Regions from separate parts of the Labrys sp. (in: a-proteobacteria) genome, predicted to be linked through region 3. Evidence: predicted binding sites of a transcription regulator. Region 3 holds the regulator's gene; each other region holds the start of a gene.

Region 1 (3,322 bases), on a different contig from region 3:
CCCGGCAAGGTCCGTGAGCGTCTTCAGGTCGGCGAGATAGCCGTCCATGGAAAACACGCCGTCGGTGGCGATGACGATGTGGCGGGCATTGTCGGCCTTGGCTGCCTGCAACTGCACTTCGAGATCGTTCATGTCGCCATTGGCGAAGCGATAGCGCTTGGCCTTGCACAGGCGCACGCCGTCGATGATCGAGGCGTGGTTCAGGCTGTCGGAAACAATGGCATCCTCGGCACCGAGCAGGGGCTCGAACACCCCGCCATTGGCGTCGAAGCAGGCGGCGAAGAGTATAGCATCATCCTTGTTGAGATAGCGGGCGATGGTGCGCTCGAGTTCGCGGTGCAGGGTCTGCGTTCCGCAGATGAATCGCACCGAGGCCATGCCGAAACCATGGCCGTCCATGGCCTGTTTGGCGGTGGCGATGATCTCGGGATTGTCGGCCAGGCCCAGGTAATTGTTGGCGCACAGATTGAGCATCGGCCGCCGGCCGGCCTCGGCGGCCACTTCGATGCGGGCGCGTTGCGGGCCGGCAATCTCGCGTTCGCTCTTCCACAAACCGTCCTTGGCGATTTCCGTCAGGGTGGATTTGACATGATCGACGAGCGACATCGGGCGGCTCCCTTGTACCTGTTTGGGTTCACAGGCCTAAGCCAAAACCAGCCGCGCTTCAAATGATGAGATCATGCCGAAAAGAGATGAGAACAGACGAGCGCGCCGATCTTCGAACAGGTCGGGCAAGCAGGCATCCTCGGCCGCAGGAAAAGGCGGGTCCGAAGACCCGCCCCCAACCTCTCAGTACGTCTTCGGCACGTACATTTCCGACGGCACGGGATGGCGCACATAGTCTTCATGGCGCTCGCGGTCGGGCAGGATCACCGGCGGATGCTCGACTTGGCCATAGGGGATCTGATTGAGCAGATGGCTGATGCAGTTGAGGCGTGCGCGCTTCTTGTCGACCGCCTCGACCACCCACCAGGGCGCTTCGGGAATATGGGTACGCTCCAGCATCACTTCCTTGGCCCGGGTATAGTCTTCCCAGCGCCGACGGGATTCCACGTCCATCGGGCTCAGCTTCCACTGCTTGAGCGGATCCTGGATGCGCATGTTGAAGCGGAATTCCTGTTCCTCGTCAGTGATCGAGAACCAGTATTTCAACAGGATGATACCCGAGCGCACCAGCATGCGCTCGAATTCCGGCGCGGAGCGGAAGAACTCCTCATATTCGGCATCGGTGCAGAAGCCCATGACATGTTCGACACCCGCCCGGTTGTACCAGCTGCGGTCGAACAGCACCATTTCGCCGCCGGCCGGCAGATGAGCGACATAGCGCTGGAAGTACCATTGCGTGCGCTCGCGCTCGCTGGGTGCCGGCAGGGCTGCCACGCGGCAGATGCGCGGATTGAGGCGCTGGGTAATGCGCTTGATCACGCCGCCCTTGCCGGCGGAATCGCGCCCCTCGAACAGCACGACCACCCGCAGCTTGTTGTGCTGGATCCAGTCCTGCAGTTCGACCAGTTCGTGCTGCAGGCGGAAGAGCTCGCGGAAATAGATCTTGCGGTCGAGCGTATCGCGCTCTTCCAGCTCGGGCGCATCCCCCAGGATACGGTCGAGGCGGGCCTCCTCCAGCTCCAGTTCCAGCTCCTCGTCATAGCCGTCGGCAATCTCCTGCCGGATGCGGTCGAGATTGGGTCTGCTATCCGCTGGCGTGGTCATGCGAATACTCCTTGCGAGAAGGCCGCTTCGATCGGCCGGGCATGTCTCGGGCGCCATAGGCCCATGCTTTGATGAAGCCCGTAGTGCAGGAATATTTCAGTTATGTGACAGAGCCGGCAAGCACCCCTCCAAGGCTCAGCTCGTCTTCAGCCATTCCACGGCGCGGTGTGCGATGGCCATGACTGGAGCATTGGTATTGGCGCTGACGATCTCGGGCATCACCGAGCAATCGAACACACGCAGTCCCTCGACGCCGCGCACGCGCAGTTGGGAATCGAGCACCGCCATCGGATCATCGTCCCGGCCCATGCGCGCCGTCCCGACCGGATGGTAATTGGTCTTGACCATGCGCTTGCAATGGGCGTGCAGATCGGCATCGGAAACCTTGTCGGCACCGGGCAGCATCTCATGGGAAATCTTCTCCTTGATGGGCGAGGCGGTCAGAAAGGAGCGGGCAAAACGCAGGCCCGCGATCATCAGGCGGATATCCTCGGCATGCTTGAGGAAGCCGCCATCGACGACCGGCGGCTCGAGTGGATCCGCTGAGCGCAACTTCACCGTCCCCCGCGATTTCGGCCTGAGCAGGCAGGTGGTGAAAGTGACGCCGTCGCAGGCAGTGACGTCGGTGATGTCGCGGTCGAGATAGACGGTCGGCACGCAATAGATCTTCAGCGAGGCATCGGCCTGCGCGTCGTCGGGATTGGTGAAGACGCAGGCTTCCACGCCCGTGGTGGTCACCGGCCCCTGCTTGCGCAACAGGTAGTCGAGGCCGTTGCGGATCATGTTCCAGCCTTTGTCCTGGCCGAAATAGCCGTAACGGCCGTTGGAGGCGGCGATCAGCGGCACCTCGCAATGATCCTGCAGGTTCTCGCCCACGCCCGGCAGATCCACCTTGGGCTTGATGCCGTGGCGCAGGAGGTGGTCGGCCGGGCCGATGCCGGACAGCATCAGGAGCTTGGGCGTGACATAGGTCCCGGCGGCCAGAATCACCGTGGCGGCGGAGGCCCTGTGAGTCCGCCCGCCTTCCACATATTCGACCCCCGTGCAGCGGTTGCCTTCGATGACGAGGCGGGTCACAATCGCTTCCGTGGTGATGGTGAGACGTTCGTCACCGCGCACCAGCGGCAGGAAGGCGTCCACGGCCGAGCAGCGGCGCTTGGCCACCGGATCCATGGTGCCCTGCATCAGGCCCACGCCGCGCTGGCGCCCGGAGTTGAAATCAGGATTAAGCGGCTCGCCCAGGGACGGCAGCGCCTGCAGGAAGGCCTTCGTCATCTCGCAGGTATGGAGCGGCCTCGTGACCTTGAGCGGGCCGGCGGTGCCATGCACCGGCGTGTCCAGGTCGGCATTGCCTTCCATCGCAATGAAATGGGGGAGGATATCGGCATAGCGCCAGCCCTCCGCCCCGTAATTCTCGGCCCAATTGTCATAGTCGTCAGGCTGGCCGCGCATATAGACCATGGCGTTGACCGAGGAACCGCCGCCTAGCACCCGGCCCTGAGGCACGATGGTGGCACGCCCGTCGAGCTGGGGCTGGCGCTCCATCTTGTGCATGGTGAGATAGGTGTCCTTGGCCAGATATTTCATGTAGCCGGCCGGCATGTGCATGATC
Region 2 (3,322 bases), on a different contig from region 3:
TGTTCTACGGCTCCTGCCTGACCTTTCTCGGTGTCAGCTTCGGCTTCCTCATCGGGCTGTGCACCGGTCTGGCCTCCTTTATCCCTTATGTCGGTTCCATCCTTGGTTTCGTGGTCAGCGTCAGCGTGGCACTGGTCCAGGTCTGGCCAGATTGGCATTTGCCGGTCTATGCCGCCCTGGTCTTCGTGGCAGGGCAGATTCTCGAAGGCTATGTGCTCTCGCCACGCTTGGTCGGCGGTTCGGTCGGGCTGCATCCGGTCTGGCTGATGTTCGCCCTGCTGGCCGCCGGCAGCCTGTTCGGCTTCATCGGCCTGCTGGTTGCCGTGCCGGTGGCGGCGGCGATCGGCGTCCTGGTGCGCTTTGCCCTGTCGCGCTACCTCGCCAGCCAGTATTATACCGGCCATGTCGGCCAGGCTCAGGCCGAGGTGCTGCCATCGGACCCTTCGTCGTGACCCTTCCCCGCCAATTGGCGCTCGATCTGCCGCTGCGGGCCTCGTTCGCCCGCGAGGATTTCCTGGTCTCGCCGTCCAATGAGGCCGCCTATGCCTTCATCGAACGTTGGCCGGACTGGCCGTCCCGTCGTGCCCTGCTGATCGGCCCGAGCGGCTCGGGCAAGAGCCATCTGGCGGCGATCTGGTCCGAAGCCGCAGGCGCGGTCACGCTGACGGGCGAGGCGCTGCGGGACGACAATGTCCCCGTGCTGGTCTCACACAAGGCGGTGGTGATCGAAGATGCCGGGCGTGGCATCGACGAGACGGCGCTTTTCCATCTGCTCAACCTCGCCGGCGAGGCGGGCGCCTCCCTGCTGATCACCGCTCACGAACCCCCCGAGCGCTGGGGTCTTGTGCTTCCCGACCTCATCTCGCGCCTGCGGGCCATGCCGGCCCTGACCATCGCCACGCCGGACGACGATCTCTTCCGCATGCTGCTGGTGAAGCTCTTCCTCGACCGGCAGCTCATCGTCGATTCCAGCCTGGTCGACTTCCTCGTTCGGCGCATCGAGCGCTCCTTCGCCGCAGCGCGCCAGGTGGTTGCCGTGCTCGATCGCGAAGGCCTGTCACGCGGCCGCCGGATCACGCGGGCACTCGCGGCCGAACTTCTGAAGGAAGTGCTGGCGTCGCCATTCGACGAGGAGTGATCGCGATCAGGTCGCGCTTACGCTCCTCCGCCCGGGTCCAGTTCATTGAGCAGCCAGCGACGGTTCCACAGGCGACGGGGCGAAGTTTTGCGAATTTTCCCCAGCGCAGCCATTTTATGTGACAGCATTGTCATATAGGCGGCCTAAGCAGGCTTCCCCATGGCGGACGGCGATTCCGACCGGCGGGATGGGGAACAGCAGCCCGGGACATAGCGAGCGGCATTGACGACCATGACCAGCACGGCACAGACGGTGGAGAGCGCGATGCAAGGCGATGAGATGCGGGAGGCGGCACGTGACGTGGCTCCCTCTCAAGACTCGATCGCGCTGCGCGTCAGCCCGGACCGCTTCATCAATCGTGAGATTTCCTGGCTGCAATTCAATCGCCGCGTGCTGGAAGAGGCGTCCAACAAGAGCCATCCCCTGCTCGAGCAGCTGCGATTCCTGTCGATCTCGGCCAGCAATCTCGACGAGTTCTTCATGGTGCGCGTCGCCGGCCTGATCGGCCAGGTGCGCGAAGACGTCACGGCGCGCAGTCCAGACGGCCTGTCGCCGGCCGAACAGCTCGTCAAGATCGGCGAGGCCGTGTCCAAGCTCGCCACCGACCAGCAGAAACGCTGGACCGAATTGCGCGACGACCTGCTGCTCGAGGGCATCGTGATCACCGAGCCGCGCGACCTTTCCAAGGCCGAGCGCGCGTGGCTGGACGATTATTTCCTCAGCTACATCTTCCCGATCCTCACCCCGCTCGCCGTCGATCCGGCCCACCCGTTCCCGTTCATTCCCAATCTCGGCTTCACCATCGCCCTGCAGCTCAAGCGCATGAGCGACGGGCGCATGCTGAACGCCCTGATCCGTGCGCCCCACAAGGTCGAGCGCTTCATCCGCCTGCCGGACTTCGCCGAAACCGGGGCGGCCCGCTACATCACGCTGGAAAATCTGGCGGTGCTGTTCATCGCCAAACTGTTCCCCGGCTATACCGTGAAGGGGCAGGGCTCCTTCCGGGTCATCCGCGACTCCGATCTCGAAGTCGAGGAAGAGGCGGAAGACCTGGTGCTGCTGTTCGAGACGGCGCTCAAGCAGCGCCGGCGCGGCGTGGTGATCCGCCTCGAGATCGAGGCCGGCATGCCCGACAGCATCCGCCAATTCGTGACAGAGGAACTCGACGTCGCCGACGACGCGGTATTTCGCGTCGAGGGCATGCTCGCCCTCAACGAATTGTCGCAACTCGTCGGGCTCGATCGTCCGGACCTCAAATTCAAGCCCTATTCGCCGCGCTCGCCTGAGCGTATCCGCGATCATGGGGCCGATGCCTTCGCCGCCATCCGGCAGAAGGACATCCTGGTGCACCACCCCTACGAATCTTTCGATGTCGTGGTGCAGTTCCTCAACCAGGCAGCGCGCGACCCGAACGTGGTCGCCATCAAGCAGACGCTGTACAGAACCTCCTCCAACAGTCCGATCGTCAAGGCGTTGGCCGAGGCCGCCGAGGCCGGAAAATCGGTCACGGCGCTGGTGGAACTGAAGGCACGCTTCGACGAGGAAGCCAACATACGCTGGGCCCGCGATCTCGAACGCGCCGGCGTGCAGGTGGTGTTCGGCTTCATCGAGCTGAAGACCCACGCCAAGCTCTCGCTGGTAGTGCGGCGCGAGATGGGCCAGCTCGTGTCCTATTGCCATGTCGGCACCGGCAACTACCATCCCATCACCGCGCGCATCTACACGGATCTGTCCTTCTTCACCGCCGATCCGGTGATCGCGCGCGACGTCTCGCGCATCTTCAACTTCATCACAGGCTATGCCGAGCCGGCGGCGCTGGAGCGCATGGCGGTTTCGCCCGTCTCGCTCAAGCAGCGCATCCTCGACCACATCAATGCCGAGATCGAGCACGCCAAGGCTGGCCGGCCGGGCGCCATCTGGTGCAAATGCAACTCGCTGGTCGACACCATGATCATCGATGCGCTCTATGCAGCCAGCCAGGCGGGTGTGCAGGTCGATCTGGTGGTGCGCGGCATCTGCTGCCTCAGGCCGGGCGTTCCCGGCCTGTCGGAGAACATCCGCGTCAAGTCGATCGTCGGCCGCTTCCTCGAGCATGGCCGCATCTATGCGTTCGGCAATGGCCATGGCCTGCCGCACCAGAAGGCGGCCGTCTACATCTCCTCGGCCGATCTGATGGAACGCAAT
Region 3 (3,322 bases):
CTATTGAGCGAACGGCCCGAGCCGGTGTCTTCAGCCCCCGCGGCCGAGCTTGCCGAAATCGTGGCGCGACGCAGCTATGGCCGGCTCGTCGCTCTTCTCGCGGCGCGCTCCGGCGACATTGCGGGGGCCGAGGATGCCCTGGCCGACGCCTTTGCTGCGGCCATGGAACATTGGCCGGCGGGCGGCGTGCCCGCCAATCCCGAAGCCTGGCTGCTGACCGCGGCCCGGCGCCGCCAGATCGATGCGGCCCGCCGCGCCAGGCTGCGCGGCGAAAAGGCGGACGAGGTCAGCCGCCATGTCGAGGCCCTCGCCTCGGAGCAGGGCGAGCGGCATGCCGTGCCCGATGAGCGCCTGCGCCTGATGTTCGCCTGCGCCCATCCCTCCCTCGATGCCACCGTACGTGCTCCCCTGATCCTGCAGGTGATATTGGGGTTCGATGCCGGCGCGATCGCCAGCGCCTTCCTGGTCTCGCCCGTGGCGATGAGCCAGAGACTGGTACGGGCCAAGGCCAAGATCAAGCAAGCCGGCATCCCTTTCCGCATCCCGGAGCCCGACGAGTTGCCCGGCCGTCTCGACGCGGTGCTGGAGGCCGTTTATGCCGTCTATGCCGAAGGCTGGGCCGATCCGGAAGGGGCTCATGCCCGCGAGCGCAATCTGTCGACGGAGGGGATCTGGCTCGGCCGGCTGCTGGCCTCGCTCCTGCCCGGCGAGCCCGAAGTGCTCGGACTGCTGGCCCTGATGCTGCACGCCGAAGCGCGGCGGGCGGCGCGCCGCGGCCAGGATGGCGATTATATTCCGCTGGAGCAGCAGGACACCGCGCTCTGGGATGCGGGGCTGATCGAGGAGGCCGAGGCCTTGCTTGCCCGGGCCGGCCAGGTCCGCCAGATCGGCCGCTATCAGCTGGAAGCCGCGCTGCAATCGGCCCATGCCCATCGACGCATCTGCGCGACGACGGACTGGGCCGCGATCGTCACATTGTATGAAGCCCTGGTTCTACTGACAGCTTCTCCAGTGGCCGCCATCAACCGGGCCGTGGCGCTCGCCCGCCTCATGGGGCCGCAGGCTGGTCTGGCTGCACTTGACGAGGTCGCCGGTGACGGACGCATCGTCGATTACCAGCCCTATTGGGCCGCGCGTGCGGACTTGCTGGTGCGGGCCGCCAGACCGGAGGAGGCCCGCAATGCCTATTTGCGGGCGATCGGCCTGGAGAGCGATCCGGCCATCCGCCGCTATCTGCAGGCACGCCTGGCGGATTTGGCGGCGTGACTGCGCAGCGAGGGAGGAGGGCGGATATCGTCGCCCGCTCTTGCTCTCTACGTCGCGCACCCCCTAACCCTCTCCCCGTAGGAGCGTGGTGAGGGCGCAACGCAGCCTTGGCGAAGCGGAGCGAGCGGGCAATGCCCGCGAAACGCGCTCAGGATTGCTTGGCGAAGGTCTCGTCGAAGGAATAGCCGGCACCGCGCACGGTGCGGATCGGATCGATCTCGCGCGTGCGGTTCATCGCCTTGCGCAGGCGGCCGACATGCACGTCGACCGTGCGCTCGTCGATATAGACGTCGCGGCCCCAGACGCTGTCGAGCAACTGCTCGCGCGCGAAGACGCGTCCCGGTGCCTGCATCAGGAATTCGAGCAGGCGAAATTCGGTCGGGCCGAGGCGGATCTCGCGATTGCCGCGATGGACGCGCTTGGTCTCGCGGTCGAGGGAGATGTCGCCGGCCTTGAGAAGGGAGGCGACGTGATCGGGCTTGGCCCGGCGCAGCAGGGCACGCACGCGCGCCGAGAGCTCGGGCACGGAGAAGGGCTTGACGACATAGTCGTCGGCGCCGGTGGCCAGACCCCGCACGCGCTCGGTTTCCTCGCCGCGCGCCGTGAGCATGATTACCGGCAGGCGCTCGGTTTCCGGCCGCATGCGAATGCGCCGGCACAATTCGATGCCGGACAGGCCCGGCAACATCCAGTCGAGCAGAACCAGGTCCGGCACGCTTTCGCGCAGGCGGATCTCGGCGTCGTCTCCGCGTGCGACGCTATCCACCTCATAGCCTTCGGCTTCGAGATTGTAGCGCAGCAGCAGGGTCAGCGCTTCTTCGTCCTCGACGATCAGAACCTTGGGAGGCATGGCCTATCCCTTGTTATTTAGCCGGCACAGGAAGGTCGACGAGATCGGTGCTGTTGTCCGCCTTGGGCCGCTCTCCGGCCGGCGATTCACCGGTCACGAGATAGTGGACCGTCTCGGCGATGTTGGTGGCGTGGTCACCGATGCGCTCGATGTTCTTGGCGCAGAACAGCAGATGGGTGCAGAAGCCGATATTGCGCGGATCTTCCATCATGTAGGTCAGCAATTCGCGGAACAGCGAGGTATACATCGCATCGATCTCGCCGTCCGAGCGCCAGACCGAGAGGGCTTCCTCGACATTGCGTTGGGCGAAGGCGTCGAGCACCTGCTTGAGCTGCTCGAGTACCAGGTCGGCCATGTGGTCGAAACCGCCGAAGAGCTGGGCCGGCTGGGCGTGACTGTGGATGGCCACCACGCGCTTGGCGACATTCTTGCCGAGGTCGCCGATCCGCTCGAGGTCATTGGCCACCCGCAGGGCCGAGACGATCTCGCGCAGGTCGAGAGCCAGCGGCTGGCGCTTGGCGATGATCAGGATGGCCCTGTCCTCGACCTGGCGCTGCAACTTGTCGATCGCGGCGTCGAGATCGATCACCGCCTTGGCGCGCTGGGTGTCGCGCTTGAGCAGGGCTTCGACGCTGTCGGCTACGCTCTTCTCGGCATAGCCACCCATTTCGGCGATCATGTTGCGCAGCTCGCGCAGTTCCTGGTCGAAGGATGTAACGATATGGTCGGACATGCCGCCTCCAAATGAATTCGACGCTGGCCGAGGGATCAGCCGAAGCGGCCGGTGATGTAATCCTGCGTACGGCTGTCGTTCGGGGTGGTGAACATCTTGTTGGTCTGGCCGACTTCGATGAGGTCGCCCAGATAGAAGAAGGCCGTCACATCCGCGCAGCGCGCCGCTTGCTGCATATTGTGCGTGACGATCACGATGGTGAAGTCTCGCTTCAATTCGTCGATCAATTCCTCGATCTTGGCGGTCGAGATCGGATCGAGCGCGGAGGTCGGCTCGTCCAGCAGGACGACTTCGGGCTTCACCGCGATGGTACGGGCGATGCACAGGCGCTGCTGCTGGCCGCCGGACATGCCTAGGGCTGAAGCGTGCAGGCGGTCCTTGACCTCGTTCCACAAGGCGGCCTTGGTCAGGCACCATTCGACACGCTGGTCCATCTCCGCCTTGGAGATGGATTCATGCAGCCGCACGCCGAA

The links. Region 3 encodes PhoB, which activates phosphate uptake and scavenging genes when phosphate is short. Its sites were predicted from a motif close to TGTCATNNANCTGTCAT; they were not measured.
Region 1: the regulator PhoB is predicted to act here: its motif matches at 1,804-1,820, upstream of ppk2 (polyphosphate kinase 2).
Region 2: the regulator PhoB is predicted to act here: its motif matches at 1,256-1,272, upstream of QM672_RS22540 (RNA degradosome polyphosphate kinase).

The regions. Positions count from the first base shown of each region.
Region 1 covers NZ_JASGFM010000010.1:160,262-163,583, reverse strand. Annotated here, with positions in the region: gene QM672_RS12140 (glycine C-acetyltransferase) at 1-606, opposite strand, end outside; gene ppk2 (polyphosphate kinase 2) at 790-1,710, opposite strand; gene QM672_RS12130 (GMC family oxidoreductase) at 1,846-3,322, opposite strand, start outside.
Region 2 covers NZ_JASGFM010000029.1:19,840-23,161, forward strand. Annotated here, with positions in the region: gene QM672_RS22530 (AI-2E family transporter) at 1-452, shown strand, start outside; gene QM672_RS22535 (hypothetical protein) at 449-1,138, shown strand; gene QM672_RS22540 (RNA degradosome polyphosphate kinase) at 1,418-3,322, shown strand, end outside.
Region 3 covers NZ_JASGFM010000055.1:21,973-25,294, forward strand. Annotated here, with positions in the region: gene QM672_RS29850 (YciI family protein) at 1-7, shown strand, start outside; gene QM672_RS29855 (RNA polymerase sigma factor) at 4-1,266, shown strand; gene phoB (phosphate regulon transcriptional regulator PhoB) at 1,415-2,116, opposite strand; gene phoU (phosphate signaling complex protein PhoU) at 2,130-2,849, opposite strand; gene pstB (phosphate ABC transporter ATP-binding protein PstB) at 2,885-3,322, opposite strand, start outside.